2 regions of the Mesorhizobium sp. BH1-1-4 genome follow, and region 1 is predicted to be linked to the other one. Evidence: riboswitches for the same ligand, from Rfam matches in the RefSeq annotation. Region 1 holds a riboswitch; the other holds the start of a gene.
The links. A riboswitch is a leader RNA that binds a small molecule or an ion and turns the genes downstream of it on or off. The one in region 1 is predicted to bind cobalamin.
Positions count from the first base shown of each region.

Region 2: another riboswitch for cobalamin. It lies ahead of LB569_RS21420 (aromatic ring-hydroxylating oxygenase subunit alpha); the one in region 1 lies ahead of LB569_RS27895 (DUF1636 family protein).

Region 1 covers NZ_JAIUIN010000026.1:27,733-35,141, forward strand. The annotation lists gene LB569_RS27885 (cobaltochelatase subunit CobN) at 1-2,020, opposite strand, end outside; gene cobW (cobalamin biosynthesis protein CobW) at 2,039-3,091, opposite strand; gene LB569_RS27895 (DUF1636 family protein) at 3,088-3,522, opposite strand; cobalamin riboswitch at 3,560-3,765, opposite strand; gene LB569_RS27900 (winged helix-turn-helix domain-containing protein) at 3,795-4,994, opposite strand; gene LB569_RS27905 (NADH-quinone oxidoreductase subunit A) at 5,330-5,695, shown strand; gene LB569_RS27910 (NuoB/complex I 20 kDa subunit family protein) at 5,686-6,267, shown strand; gene LB569_RS27915 (NADH-quinone oxidoreductase subunit C) at 6,272-6,874, shown strand; gene LB569_RS27920 (NADH-quinone oxidoreductase subunit D) at 6,874-7,409, shown strand, end outside.
Region 2 covers NZ_JAIUIN010000013.1:129,637-137,045, forward strand. The annotation lists gene LB569_RS21390 (glycosyltransferase family 2 protein) at 1-54, opposite strand, end outside; gene LB569_RS21395 (glycosyltransferase family 2 protein) at 54-806, opposite strand; gene LB569_RS21400 (glycosyltransferase family 2 protein) at 862-1,614, opposite strand; gene LB569_RS21405 (serine kinase) at 1,611-2,660, opposite strand; gene LB569_RS21410 (PqqD family protein) at 2,694-3,125, opposite strand; gene LB569_RS21415 (hybrid-cluster NAD(P)-dependent oxidoreductase) at 3,267-4,367, opposite strand; gene LB569_RS21420 (aromatic ring-hydroxylating oxygenase subunit alpha) at 4,388-5,635, opposite strand; cobalamin riboswitch at 5,749-5,951, opposite strand; gene LB569_RS21425 (DUF680 domain-containing protein) at 6,437-6,640, shown strand; gene LB569_RS21430 (DUF680 domain-containing protein) at 6,713-6,919, shown strand; gene LB569_RS21435 (DUF680 domain-containing protein) at 6,988-7,194, shown strand; gene LB569_RS21440 (DUF680 domain-containing protein) at 7,261-7,409, shown strand, end outside.

The DNA.
Region 1 (7,409 bases):
GGCGTTCGAGCTTGTGCTGGTTTTCGTCCAACCCCGCGCCTGTCAGCGGCGGTGGCAGATGGCCAAGGGTGACGGCGGCGATGCGGCGCTTGGCCTGTGCTGCCTCGCCGGGGTTGGAGACGATGAAGGGATAGATGACCGGCAGGGAGCCGGTGACGATTTCGGGGAAGCAGTTTTGCGAAAGCGCGACGGTCTTGCCCGGCAGCCATTCCAGCGTGCCGTGGGCGCCGACATGGATTAAGGCATGGACGCCGAGCGATCTGCGCAGCCACACGCCAAAGGCGATCAGCGCGTGGCGTGGAGGGAGCGTCGGGTCGTGATAGTCGGCGCGGCGGTCGGCGGAACGGCCGCGATCAGGGGCGAGGGCGACAGTGATGTTGCCGAAGGTGGCGGCGCGGAAGGGGAAGTGTTTTTTGCTTGATAGCGAAGGTCTGCGCGAGGCGCCCCCCTCTGTCCTGCCGGACATCTCCCCCTCAAGGGGGGAGATCAGCAGCTTCGCTGGCGGCGCTCCACTTTCAACGTTTGGGATTGGCGAAATCGGCGATGACAGCTCAATCTCCCCCCTTGAGGGGGAGATGTCCGGCAGGACAGAGGGGGGCGCCTCGCGCAATCCTGTCTCGTCATCGGCCTTTCCCCAAGCGGCTTCTACTGGAGCAATTGCCACTATCGGCAACTCCGTAGAGAAGGCCAAATAATCCTCCAGCCCCAGCCCGCCTTGGCTCCGCTCCAGCGCATCCAGCAATTCACGCGGCGTTTGCGGAATCTCTCCAACCACATAGCCCTGTTCGCTCAAGTCGTGCAGCATGGCCAACACACTCGACGGCACATCGAGGCCAACGGCATAGCCGGTGCGGCCAGGAGCGCTGGGATAATCGGGAATGAGGATGGCGAGCTTGCGCTCGGCACGGGGCGTCTCCTGAAGGCGTATGAAAGCCGCCACACGCCCCGCCACCTGCGCCACGCGATCCGGCTCCGGCCGGTTGGCCAGCGCGCGATGGCCAAGTGCGGGATCGACATCGCTCTCGCCCTTGAAGGAAATGGCACCGGCAAGGATGCGGCCGTCGAGTTCGGGCAGCACGACATGCATGGCGAGGTCGGCGGGCGCCAGGCCGCGCTGGTTGTTTTCCCAGACATCGCGGCGCGTGGTGGCGACGATGACCTGGAAGACGGGCACGCCAGCGCGGTCGAACAGGGTTTCGACGCCGGGCTCGGCACCGGAGGCGAAAGCGGTCGCGGTGATGATGGCGGCGGGTTTCAGCGAGGCGAGGGCATTTTCGACAAAGGCCAGGGACACCGGGTCTTTCAGGCTGGAGACGAAGATGGGAATCGGGAGCATGCCGCGTTGCTCCAAAGCTTCAAAAAGAGCGTCTATGGGTGCGACATCGGCTGCAAGCAGCATCGATCGGTAGAAAAGAATTGGGACGACGGGAGCGCCGACCATTGAAAGGTCCGGCTTCTCCACGACCCCCAATCCAGACTGATAGTAACCGGCCTTCGGCACACTGACCGGACTGGCGACCGACGTGTCCTGTCCAGCCAGGCCTGCCAGCCTGTGCACCAGCGCGCTCATATTGGCCGGGCCGCCTTCGCGGAAATAGCCGAGAAGGCTGTCGAGGTCGGCGCGCGGCAGCGTCGAGGATTCGATCAACCTGAGATCCTCGTCGTGGCTTTCACCGGGAAGCAGCGCCAGTTTGATGCCGCGTTCGCGGGCAATCGCGGCGAGCTGGTCGCAACCATAACGCCACCAGTCGTAGCCGCCGAGGATGCGCACCAGGATGATCCTGGCGTGGCGGGCCACACTGTCGATCCACAGGTCGACGGACATGGGATGGCGCAGGTCGCGCAGTGACGCGAGCCGCATCGAGGGCAGGCGATCGGCTTGCGCCTTCCATGCCGCCGCCAGTCCGGCGAGATCGCTGTCGGTGAAGGACAGGGCCACGATATCCGCCGGCGTCTGCCGGAGATCGACAGGCTCGGCGAGGTCGTCGAGCGAGGCGGAGGTCGTGGTGAGGATGTGCATCGCGGTCCGTGTCTGAAATCAGCCGGCGAGGATACGTTCGATCGCCGGACGGTTCAGCCCCTTGAGGCCGATGACGACGAGGCGCGAGCGGCGGTCGTCATCAGCCGTCCAGGCACGGTCATAGTAATGATTGACGCGCGGGCCGACGGCCTGCAGCAGGAGCCGCATCGGCTTGCCGCCGACCTCGACGAAACCCTTCACACGGAGGACGTTTTCCTGTTCGGCGGCCTCTGTGACGCGCTTGGCCAGTTCGTCCGGATTGGCGATCGAGGGGATGTCGACGATGAAGGTGTCGAAATCATCGTGCTCATGATCGAACGCGCCGTCATGATGCGACTTGCGGTTCTCGATGTCGTCCTCGACGGCAAGACCAAGCCCGAGCAGCACCGAGGGATCGACCTTGCCATGAGACGTCGGCACGATCTTCACGGCGCGGGCGGAATGCTCGTTGACGATGGCGTTGGCGCGGGCCGAACCGGCGGCATCCATCAGGTCGCTCTTCGACAGGATGATCAGGTCGGCGCAGGCGATCTGGTCCTCGAACACTTCCTCGACCGGATCGTCATGGTCGAGGCTGTCATCCCCGGCGCGCTGCGCCTGCAGGGCGTCCATGTCGTTGGCGACGCGGCCCTCGGCAAGTGCGGGACCGTCGACCACGGCGATGACGCCGTCGACGGTCACCCGGCTCTTCACCGTAGGCCACTGGAAAGCCTGAACCAGAGGCTTGGGGAGAGCGAGACCGGAGGTTTCGATCAGGATGTGGTCGACCTTCGGCGTCAGCGACAGGATCTGGTCGAGCGCCGGCACGAAATCGTCGGCGACGGTGCAGCAGATGCAGCCATTGGCCAGTTCGACGATGTTTTCCTCGGGGCAGGTGTCGATGCCGCACCCTTTGAGGATTTCGCCATCGATGCCGATGTCGCCGAACTCGTTGACGATGATGGCAATGCGCTTGCCGCCGGCATTTTCCAGGAGATGGCGAACCAGTGTCGTCTTGCCGGCGCCGAGGAAGCCGGTAACGACGGTGCAGGGAACGCGGGAGAGATTGCCGGCCGAATTTGGAGCGGTCATGTCAAGTCCTTCAGCATGTCGAGAGGAGGGATGCGGGCAACGAGGCCACGCTTGAGGCTATCGGGCCGGCCCCGCCAGGGAATGAGGCCGTCGGTCGAGGTGGCGAAGAGCTTGGCGCCGGTGACGAGATCGGCGCCGCTGGTTGTGGTCAGGTCGCCGAACACATAGCTCCAGCAGCCGTCGCGCAGGATCGCGGCGCTCAGCCGGCGCTTGCAATTGCCGAGGCATTCGACCGTGCGGATGCGGATGTTCTCGCCCGAGGCGGCCTGGCGCGTGTCTTCCGCCAAAATTTCGCCGGCCCGGGGATTGGCGTCGGAGCCGGTCTCGTCGCGGCACGAGGCGCAGACGATGACGGTCACGCCGGCCAGGGAATCACCCTCGCCGGACAAAACGTCTGTTGTTTCAGCCGAAAAACTGCTGTCGCGATCCAAATCAGGCTCCTTGCCCGGAAAACCCGCCGGGCGATCGGATTCTTGCATTCCAGACGGCAGGTCTCCTGGCTCGCGGGTCATCGCCTTGGGTAGCCGCCTTCCCGGGACAATCCCAGTGGCTTTCGGCCTTGGCTCTTCGCTTACAGTTGCGGGGACAGCCGCGGATTTGGGTTTTCAGCCCGCACCGCATTCCCTCTTGGCTCCTCCCTTTGCTGAGAGGAGACCGTCTGGATCGGATTTAGGCTCTTGCGGGCAGCGGTGTCAACGCGAGCTTACGACACCGTGATGTCGGCCAGCGCCGGGCCCAGATCGCCGGCAGGCGTCACCTCCATGCGTTCGAGGCCTAGCCAGCCCTGCATCTGCTTCAATTCCTCGAAGAGCTGAGCCGCCGTCTCTGGCGGTGCGCCGGGCTCGGCATAAGCCGCGTGGACGCGCAGGACACTGGCCGGCCGGTCAGCCTTGAGGTCGACGCGCGCCACGATCCTGTCGCCAAGCAGGAAGGGCAGGACATAGTAGCCATATTGGCGCTTGTCAGCCGGCGTGTAGATTTCGATGCGGTAGTGGAAATCGAACAGCCGTTCCGAGCGCGAGCGCTCGAAGACGACCGGATCGAACGGCGCCAGCAGGGCGCGGGCCTCGATCTTGCGCGGCATACGGGCGTCCTTGTGAAGGTAAGCCGGCTTGTCCCAGCCCTCGACACGGACCGGCAGCAAGTCGCCGAGTTCGACCAGTTCCTCCAGCCGGCCTTTCATATCGGCCGGCGACAGGCGGAAATAGTCGCGCAGGTCGCCCGATGTCGCCACGCCATGGGCGCGGGCGGAGATGCGCAGCAATTCGCGGTGCGCGTCCTCGGCCGCCGGCACCGGCAGGTCGAGGATCGCCTGCGGCAGCACGCGTTCCGGCAGGTCATAGAAGCGCTCGAAACCGCGTCGGTGCGCCGTGGTGATGCGGCCGGCCCAGAACAGCCATTCGAAGGCGTGCTTGGCGTGGCTCCAGCCCCACCAGCCGCCGGAGCCTTTCTGGCCTTCGAGCGCCGAAGCGGCGATCGGCCCGCGCTCGACGACCTCGCGGTAGATCTCTTCTATATAGGCGGCGTGCTCGCGGCCCCATTTGGCCAGCCCCAGATACATTTCGTCGCCTTGCTCGGCGCGCCGCATGCGCCAGCGCATCAGTGGGTAGGTCTCGACCGGCAGGAAGGAGGCCTCGTGCGCCCAGTATTCGAACACGGTGCGCTTGCGCGTCACGGCGGCGTTGTCGAGCAAGGCGAGGGGATAGGGGCCAAGACGCGAATAGAGCGGCATGTAATGTGCGCGCACCACCGCACTGACGGAATCGATCTGCAGCAGGCCGGTGCGGGACAGAACGCGGGCGAAATGGCGGCGGTCGGGCGTGCCGGCGGGGCGGGGGTCGAGAAACCCCTGCGCGGCGAGCGCGATGCGCCGGGCGGTGGCAAGCGAGATCTTTTCCTTCATGCAGGCGTCACTCTGAGGGTGCTTTGACAAAGATGTGATGGGGTGATTCCAGCCCATGCTAGCAGGGTTTTGGTGGCAATCCTGTCAGGAGAGAAAAGTGGAGTAAAAAGCGAAGGAAATCAAACAGGAGCGTATGAGACCAGTTTCTCCCGGAATGCCGTCCAGCTCGTTGTTTTGAACAAGGTTTGACTTGCTTCGCTGGAAGTGCTGCGCTAACCCTCGCCGCGTTGCAGCATAGGCCCCCTTAAAACGGTTCAGCGGTTAATCTGTCACGCTTCCGCATTAAGGTTCGGTGCTGTAGTCAAAGTGGATTGGCGCCAACGGAAAGCCGCTGCATGAACGCACTTCTCAGTTCGTACCTGCCCATCGTCCTGTTTATCGGCGTGGCACTGGTCGTCGGCCTGGCGCTGCTGGTCGCGCCGTTCCTGGTGGCCTACCGCAACCCGGATCCCGAAAAGCTTTCCGCCTACGAGTGCGGTTTCAACTCGTTCGACGACGCCCGCATGAAATTCGACATCCGCTTCTACCTGGTGTCGATCCTGTTCATTATATTCGACCTGGAAGTCGCCTTCCTCTTCCCCTGGGCAGTGTCCTTCTCGAAGATCGGCATGCTCGGTTTCTGGTCAATGATGGTTTTTTTGGCAGTGCTGACCATCGGCTTTGCCTATGAATGGAAAAAAGGAGCGCTGGAATGGGATTGAACGACAGTTCAGGCACCCTCGTCGCGCCGAAGCCCAAAGGTATTATCGATCCCAACACCGGCAGGCCGGTGGGGGAGGACGATCCCTTCTTCCTCGAAATCAACAATGAGCTTGCCGACAAGGGTTTTCTGGTCACCTCGACCGAGGCGCTGATCACCTGGGCGCGCAGCGGCTCGCTCATGTTCATGACCTTCGGTCTGGCGTGCTGCGCGGTCGAGATGATCCACACCTCGATGCCGCGTTACGATTCAGAGCGGTTCGGTGTCGCGCCGCGCGCGTCTCCGCGCCAGTCCGACATCATGATCGTCGCCGGCACGCTGACCAACAAGATGGCGCCGGCGCTGCGCAAGGTCTACGACCAGATGCCGGAGCCGCGCTACGTCATCTCGATGGGTTCGTGCGCCAATGGCGGCGGCTACTATCACTATTCCTATTCGGTGGTGCGCGGCTGCGACCGGGTCGTGCCGGTGGACATCTACGTGCCCGGCTGCCCGCCGAGTGCCGAAGCCCTGCTCTACGGCATTCTTCTCCTGCAGAAGAAGATTCGCCGCACCGGCACGATCGAACGGTAAATCCATGGCCGCATCCCTTAGCGAACTGTCGACCTATCTCGGCGAGAAGCTGCCTGGGCGCTTCAGTGACGCTGTGCTCGCTTATGGCGAGCTTACCGTTCACGTCGAGCCGGAAAACCTGATCGAGGTGATGGCCTTCCTGCGCGACGATGCGCGCTGCCAGTTCATCTCGATCATCGATGTCTGCGGTGCCGACTATCCGTCGCGGGCCAAGCGCTTCGACGTCGTCTATCACCTGCTTTCGCCGAAGCAGAATGTTCGCATTCGCATCAAGGTGCAGGCCGACGAGGAGACGATGGTGCCTTCGATCACCGGCGTCTATCCCGGCGCCGATTGGTTCGAGCGCGAAACTTACGATCTCTATGGCGTGCTGTTCTCGGGCCATCCGGACCTGCGCCGCCTGCTGACCGACTACGGTTTCGAAGGCCATCCGCTGCGCAAGGATTTCCCGCTCACCGGTTTCGTCGAAGTGCGTTACGACGACGAAGCCAAGCGCGTCATCTACGAGCCTGTGGAACTGAAGCAGGAATTCCGCAATTTCGATTTTCTGTCCCCATGGGAAGGCACGGATTACGTGCTGCCAGGGGATGAGAAGGCAAAGCAGTAATGGCTGAAACCTCCGTTCGCAACTTTAACATCAATTTCGGACCTCAGCACCCTGCCGCGCATGGTGTTCTGAGGCTGGTTCTGGAGTTGGACGGCGAAGTGGTCGATCGGGTCGATCCGCATATCGGGCTCTTGCATCGCGGTACGGAAAAGCTGATCGAGGCAAAAACCTATCTGCAGGCGGTGCCTTACCTCGACCGGCTCGACTATTGCGCGCCGATGAACCAGGAGCACGCCTTTGCCTTGGCGGCCGAGCGCCTGCTCGGCATCGAGGTGCCGAGGCGCGGCCAGCTGATCCGCGTGCTCTATTGCGAGATCGGCCGCATCATGTCGCACATTCTCAATGTGACGACGCAGGCAATGGACGTCGGCGCGCTGACGCCGCCGCTGTGGGGCTTCGTCGAGCGCGAAAAGCTGATGGTGTTCTATGAGCGCGCCTCCGGCTCGCGCATGCACGCCGCCTATTTCCGCCCCGGCGGCGTCCACCAGGATCTGCCGCGCCAGCTGGTCGAGGATATCGGCAAGTGGATCGATCC
Region 2 (7,409 bases), on a different contig from region 1:
GGCGATAGTGTCGCTGGCGTTGAAGGCCGGTATGACGACGCCGTATCCGTCCATCACAGGGAGTGCCAATCTGTCAGTTTGTCCAGCTCGAAGATACCTTCGATCGGCCGTAGCGACGGGTCGGCCTTGCGCCGCTTCATGGATTTATAGATAGCGCGCAGGAATTCCCGCGACTGGACGTCCTCTTGCCTCGTCATGTTGCCGGCATGCCGTCTGTAGTAGAGTGCGACCGTGTCGGGAAGCACGTATCTGGGGCCGATCTCAAAACCGCGCAGCAGGTAGTCGGTGTCTTCGGCCTGGACGAAATCCTCGTCGAAATCACCTATGCGCGCGACGAGCCGGCGCGCGAAGATCGCCGCCGACAGGTGAATGCCACGAATCGTGATGCTGTTGCTGTCCGCCGTGGGCTCCAGGATCCCGTCATCGATCTTGTCGACCAGCATCATCCTTGAGTAGGTCAGATCGAGATCGGGATTCTTCCGGAAAAACGCGACATCCGCCTCGAAGCGCCCGGCCGGCGAGATGTCGTCCGAATCGAGGAACGAGACCAGGTCTGCCTCGGGCTTGAGCAGCCTGAGCCCGCTGTTGCGCGCCCGCGTCACCCCCATGTTCTCTTGCCGGAACAGCCGGATGCAGGAATGATCATGCATCATCGCGCGCACGGCCTCGACCGAACCGTCGGTCGAACCGTCGTCGACGACGATGATGTCGAGATCGGCGGCGTCGCCTTGCCTGAGCAGCGAACGCAGCGCGGCGCCCACATAGGCTTCGCGATTGTAGACCGGCATGATCACGCTCAGCCTCATCCGCGACCTCGCGGCCGCTGCTGCACCATCCGATTTGATCGCGAGATATACCGCATTAAAGCACCCGCCAGTCGGGCGAGCTCTTGAGCTCGAAAATGCCGGGAATCTCACGCAGGGATGGGTTGGCCCTGCGTCGCCGGATCGATTTGTGGATCGCCCGCATGTGGTCGCGGAGCCGGCTCTCGCGCTTCCCGGTGATATTGCCGGCATGGCGCCTGTAGTAGATCGCGACCGTCTCCAGAAGGCGGTAATTCGGACCCGTTTCGAAGATGCGCAACAGATAGTCAGTGTCCTCGCACTGATCGAATTCCTCGTCGAAATAGCCTATGCGATCGATAAGCGCCCTGCTGAACAGGCCGGTGCTCATTGAAATTCCGCGCAGCGTTACAGTGCGACTGCCCGCTACCGGCTCCATCCTGTCATCGTCTATCTGCTCGGCCAGGGTCATCAGGGAGTAGGTCAGGTCAAGGCCCGGCTCGGCCTTGAAGCAAGCCAGATCCGTCTTGAAGCGTCCGGCAAGCGAGATGTCGTCGGAATCGAGGAATGACACAAACCCGGCATCCGGCGGCAAGTGTCTAAGCCCGGCGTTGCGCGCCCTCGCGACGCCCATATTGGGTTGCAGGACCAGGCGGATGCAGGACGCCTCGCGCATCGCAGACCGTATCGCCTCCACCGAGGCGTCCGTGGAGCCGTCGTCGATGACGATGATGTCGAAGTCGGCGTCAGCGCGCTGCCTGATCAGGGAGCGCAGCGCCGAGACGACATAGCGCTCGCGATTGTACACCGGCATGATCACGCTGAGCTTCACGAGAGGCCTCGCGTCAGGAAATTCTCGATCGCGCCGGCGATTTCTGCCGGGTCGGTGCCGAGGGACAAACGAAAGCACGGCAAGAGGCGGGTCAATTCGCTGAAGAAGCGAAAGCCGCTTTCGCGCTCGCCCGGCATCTGGGCGATGCCGGACGGCGCCAAGGCAATCATGGCATCCCTGCGTGACACCGGCATGATCGAACTTGCTCCGCCACCGCTGATATGTGGCACCACCAGCGCGACGATGTCCAGCATCGCGGGCACCGGGCGGGGCGTTACGTCGCCAATGTGAAACGTGTGCTTGCCCTGCCAGTTCAGCGGGCCTTGCTCAGCCAGCCTCTGTTGCAGGCCCAGCCGCGCGAAACCTCGCGCGTCCTGTTTCAGGGTGGAGAAAAGGGGCCGCGCGGTCACGCCCCCGACGAGATCGATCAGCACATAGTCGTCGCCGACACTGTCGAGCCCATTGAGCAGGCCGGCGGCGACAGTGCCGGATTTCCCCGCCCCGCCCGCGCCGGCGAGCAGGATACCCTTGCCGTCGATGCCGAGCGTGCCGGCATGGGTCAGCCGCATGCCGCGCGCGGCATATTCCCAGTGCAGGAAGGCGCGCAGCGGCGCCCCCGGCTCCCAGGGCGGAAAGGCATCGGCCGACGCCATCAGCTGCACGCCAACGCTACGGTGCGGATCGTAGATCTGCCAGAAATCCAGGTCGTGGAAATAGTGGCCGCGCAACCCGGCTTCGGCGAGCCGTTTGGCAAAACCGTGCTCGGTGAAATGCGCGTCGCCCCATCGCGCGGGCTCCGGAATGCCGTGGATGCCGGGATAAGCGATGAAGACGCGGCACGCGGCCGGTTCGGGCCGATCACGTCCGGCTTCGACAAATGCATGGCCCAGTGCATCGGCAAGCACGCCGTGACCGAGATGCACGGTCAGTTCCAACAGGGGCAGGCTGACCTTGCATGTGGTCGGATAGCGCAAGCCCGCATTTTCGGCGGCGGCGAGGAGATACCGGCCGTAATCGGGCAAGGTTTCCAGCGTGACGCGCGGCATCAAGCGCCTTCCATCACGGCAGCGGCCGGCCCGTCAGGAAGCCTGCTTGACCGCCGGCCAGCCGAGTGGTTCCTCGACCTCGTGGATGGGATCAATGACGATCAGGTCGGCGAGGTCGTCGTGAATGCTCACATCGAGCGGCTCGTTCGTGGCGGCCAGCTCGGCGGCCAATTCGTCCGGCAATGGCTGCACCGTCGCGTCGGAAGGCACCAGCAAGCCCAGTTCGAGCAATTGCGCTATGAAGTGATCGAGTTGGGCCTGGCCTATTGTCGAGCCGCCCGCGGTAAGCCCGACCAGAGCCCGGGCGTCCATTCCGGACGAAAGTGCCTGCCACACCTTGCTGCCGGAATCGGAGAAGCCGAAATACTTGCCATTCGCAAGGTTGAGCACCACGGCCTCGCCATCGAAGGATTCGAAAACGATATCCCGGCTCGCAACCGCATAGGCATGGGATTCATGCATCATTGTCGCCCCGCTTAGCATTCCTGCCCGCCAGCAGGACCCGTTCCACCGACAACGCCTGTAAACTTTCGGTTGTTCCTTGGCAAGGTAACCTTTGCCGGTAAGGCGCCGGCCATATGCGGGATCAGTCGAAGGCCAGCCGGATCAAACCTCGATTTCCAGTGCCGACAGTGGCTTGGAACAACAGGCCAGGATGAAGCCGTCGTCGATCTCGTGATCGAGGATGCCGCCATTGTGGCTCATCTCGACGGCGCCGGAGACTTTCTTCACCTTGCAGGTTCCGCACAGGCCGAATTCGCAGGCTGCCGGGATCCGCACGCCCGAGGCGCGGGCCGTCTGCAGCACGGTCTGGCCGGCGACGCACTCGGCATCGACGTCCGACATCGCGAAGCGGATAGGTGTTGCTGCTTCGACGGGAGCTGCCGCACCGTCCTGCTCCGGCGAGGCGAACGGCGCCTGGATTTCCTCGACGGTCGGCGCGGCAAAGCTTTCCTGATGGTATCTCGCCATGTCGAAGCCGGCGGCCTCCAGCATGCCGCGCACAGCACGCATGAAGGGATCGGGGCCGCAGCAGAAGATCTCGCGTTCACGGAAATCGGGCGCCAGCAGCGGCAGCCGGATGGCATCGATGCGGCCCATATGGCCGTACCAGCCCTCGCGGCTCGACCGCTCCTCGATCATGAAGCCGAGCGACAGGCCCGGCATGTGGCCGCCCAAAAGTTCGAGTTCCTTGCGGAAAATGATCTCTTCGGGACGCCGCGCGCAATTGACGAAGCCGACATCGGTCCAGGGCGCGCAATCGTTCAGCCAGCGCAGCATCGACATCATCGGCGTGACGCCGGAGCCGGCCGAGATGAACAGATATTTCGCCGCCGGGTGGCAGTGCAACGAAAAATCGCCGCTCGGTCCATAGGCCTTGACGTGCGAGCCGGGGGTCAGGTGATCGAACATCCAGCGTGTGCCGATGCTGCCTGCCTGCGCCTTCACCGTCACCGCGATGGAGAACGGCCGCGACGGTGACGACGACAGCGTGTAGGTGCGCATCAGCGGACCGTCCGGCGTCGGCAGTTCCAGCGTCACGAACTGGCCCGGCTTGTAACGGAACCAGGTCTGGTTGTCGGAGCGGAAGGTGAAGGTCTTGACGCCGGGCGCCTCATCGCTGACGCCGGTCACTTCCAGCACCTGCAGCCTGTCGTTCCACGGCGCCATCTGGTCGAGATGGCGATAGAGGCCAAGGTCGGTCATGGCATTCATCCCTCAGCCTCTCATGCCACGCTGCGCAGCGCCGGCCGGCCGCCTTCGGCAAGGCGCGGGCCGATGAAGCGCGCGTACCAGTCGACGAACTGGATGACGCCGCCTTCATGCAGCTCCGAATAGGGGCCGGGCTCATAGGCCGGCGACAGGATGCCGAAGGCGTTTTCCTCGACGATGCGGCGGTCCTGGTCGTTGGTCTCGGTCCAGACATGGGTGAGGTCGGCGAGATCGTAGTCGACGCCCTCTACCGCGTCCTTGTGCACCAGCCATTTCGTCGTCACCGCCGTTTCTGTGGCGCTGACCGGCAGCACACGTAAGGTGACGGCATGATCGACCAGGATATGGTTCCAGGTCGTCGGATAGTGGTAATGCATCAAGGTGCCGATCCGGTCGGCCGAGACGCTGTCGGACAGGTTCTTGCTCACCGCCCGCTTGCCCGTCATCGTGTAGCTCTGGGCATCGCGCAGCAACGGCGCGCGGGTGGCACGGTATTGTCCAGCCGGGTCGATGCGGAATTTGCTGGGCAGGCCAACAGCCTCGCATTTGGCCCAATGCGCCAGCATTTCCGGATCGCTGTCGGCGCCCTGCACGCCGGTCACGGTCGGCGCTTCCGGGAAGGTCTTGCACAATTCCGGATGATTGCCGGCGCAATGGTAGCATTCGCGGTTGTTTTCCCAGACCAGCTTCCAGTTGCCCTTCTCGATGATGGTGCTCTCGAAGGCGATCTTGGCCTCGCTGAGCCGGTGCGGCTGCAGATAGGGCTCGATCATCGCCCGCATCGGCGCGAAGTCCGCCGGCTCCTTGGCCAGGCTGATGAAGACATAGCCGGCGACGCTTTCGCAGGCGACTGGCTTCAGCCCGAACTGGCTCTTGTCGAACCCGTCGGCCATCTGGCGGGCGAACAGCAGCCGGCCGTCAAGCTCGTAAGTCCACTGGTGGTAAGGACAGACCAGTTTGGCGGCCATGCCTTTGTCGCTGTTGCAGACGCGGCTGCCGCGATGACGGCAGGAATTATGGAAGGCGTTGATCTTGCCCTGCTGGTCACGCACCAGCACGACCGGATAGTCGCCGATCTGCACGGTGATGAAGCTGCCCGGCTTGGGCAACTCGCAATCATGGCCGATGAACAGCCAGTCGCGATACCAGATCAGCTCCATGTCCAGCTTGAAGTAGTCCGGGTCGGTATAAAAGGGCTGTTCCAGCGAAAAGCCTTGTCTGCGGCTGTTCAAGAGCCTCAGCATGTCGTTGCGCGCATCCATGTCCTGTCCTCATTTTCAAGGACTGAACTGGTGGTGATGGAGGAAGGATTGAGCGCAAGCCGGCAAAAGCCGGACAAACATCATCCGCCCCTTGACCGCCCACCGCGATCAGTCGAGTTCTAGCGATCTCGGGCTGGTTTCCGGGCTCTGGAGTCGTCCTTGCGGACCATCGCGACACCTTCCCAGGCCTTCGCCCAGTGGTCTCCCGTTGCGACTTGAACTCCACCACCGTTGCGGGGGCAGCGCCGGAATCTGACCGGCTTCCCAATTCTCCGCTCCGTCGTCACGCAGCGGCACCTGAGATGGAATGATTTAATCACGACAGGGTTTGCGACATCGGCATGAAAGCGACATCGCCTCCATGCGGCGCGACACGCATGCTGGATGGTTCCGGCCGATGGAGGCGTCTTTATGGGAAGCCGCGCCGGCACCGTTTTCGACCCGTTGCCGGCGGCGAAAAAGGTTAACGGTTACGAAAAGTGACTATTAGCAGATTCTAAAATCGAACCGAACGGTTCGTTTCTGTTGACGGTGCGTGCAGGACGGTGTGAACGCAGGGCCTTCGACACAGTCGGTGATCGAAGCGGTGGTTCCAGTTAACCGGTTGATATAGCGAAGAAAAACAATGGACGTAAAAGGGCCTGGTACAATTTCAAGTGGTGGAGTCATGGTCCACGCGGAACAACTTCGTGATTGGAAACGGCAAAGGTGCTCTCCCACATCGGGGCTGTCCGAACGACGCGATTTTTAATCCCAAGACACGCCGCTAGACGGACGGAAAAAATACTGGAGTACCCCAAAATGAAAAAGATTGTTCTCACTGCCGCAGCCCTTCTGGCTATTTCCGGCAGCGCCTTTGCTGGTAGCGACCATTATGGTTCGAGCGCCGCGACCCCTGCTGCCACCTCTGTCGACAGCTCGTACACCGCTTCGACCAAGAAGTCGCAGCCGGCTGCTCAGACGCCTGTCCAGGGTGCCGATCACAACCTCTTCGGCAACAACTAATAGCCGCTCCCCGGCACGCGGCGGGATTGCCCTGCCGCGCCGGTGGACGCCACAAATTCAGGAGTATTTAAGATGAACAAGATCCTCATTGCTGCCGCCGCCGTTCTGGCCCTTTCCGGCAGCGCCTTCGCCGGTAGCGACAACTTTGGTTCGAACGGTGCCAACCAGGCGGCTGTCACTTCGACCGACAACGCGGCCACCGCGTCGATCGGCAAGTCGGCTCCGGCCACCCAGGCGCCCGTTCAGCAGGGCAGCGACCGCAACCTCTTCGGTCACTAATCCCAATCCCACGGCCGGTGGGTTCGCCCGCCGGTCCGACTGATTTCAAAAATTCAGGAGTATTTAGAATGAACAAGATCCTCATTGCTGCCGCCGCCGTCCTGGCCCTTTCCGGCAGCGCCTTCGCCGGTAGCGACAACTTTGGTTCGAACGGTGCCAACCAGGCGGTTGTCACTTCGACCGACAACGCCGCCACCGCGTCGATCGGCAAGTCGGCTCCGGCCACCCAGGCGCCCGTTCAGCAGGGCAGCGACCGAAACCTCTTCGGTCACTAATCCCAATCCCGCGGCCGGTGGGTTCGCCCGCCGGCCCGCCGGACTTCAAAAATTCAGGAGTTTAAAATGAACAAGATCCTCATCGCTGCCGCCGCCGTCCTGGCCCTGTCCGGCAGCGCTTTCGCCGGCAGCGACAACTATGGCGCCAACGGCGCCAGCCAGCCCACGGCTTCGTCGACCGTCAATGTCGACACGTCGAATACGGCTTCGATCCG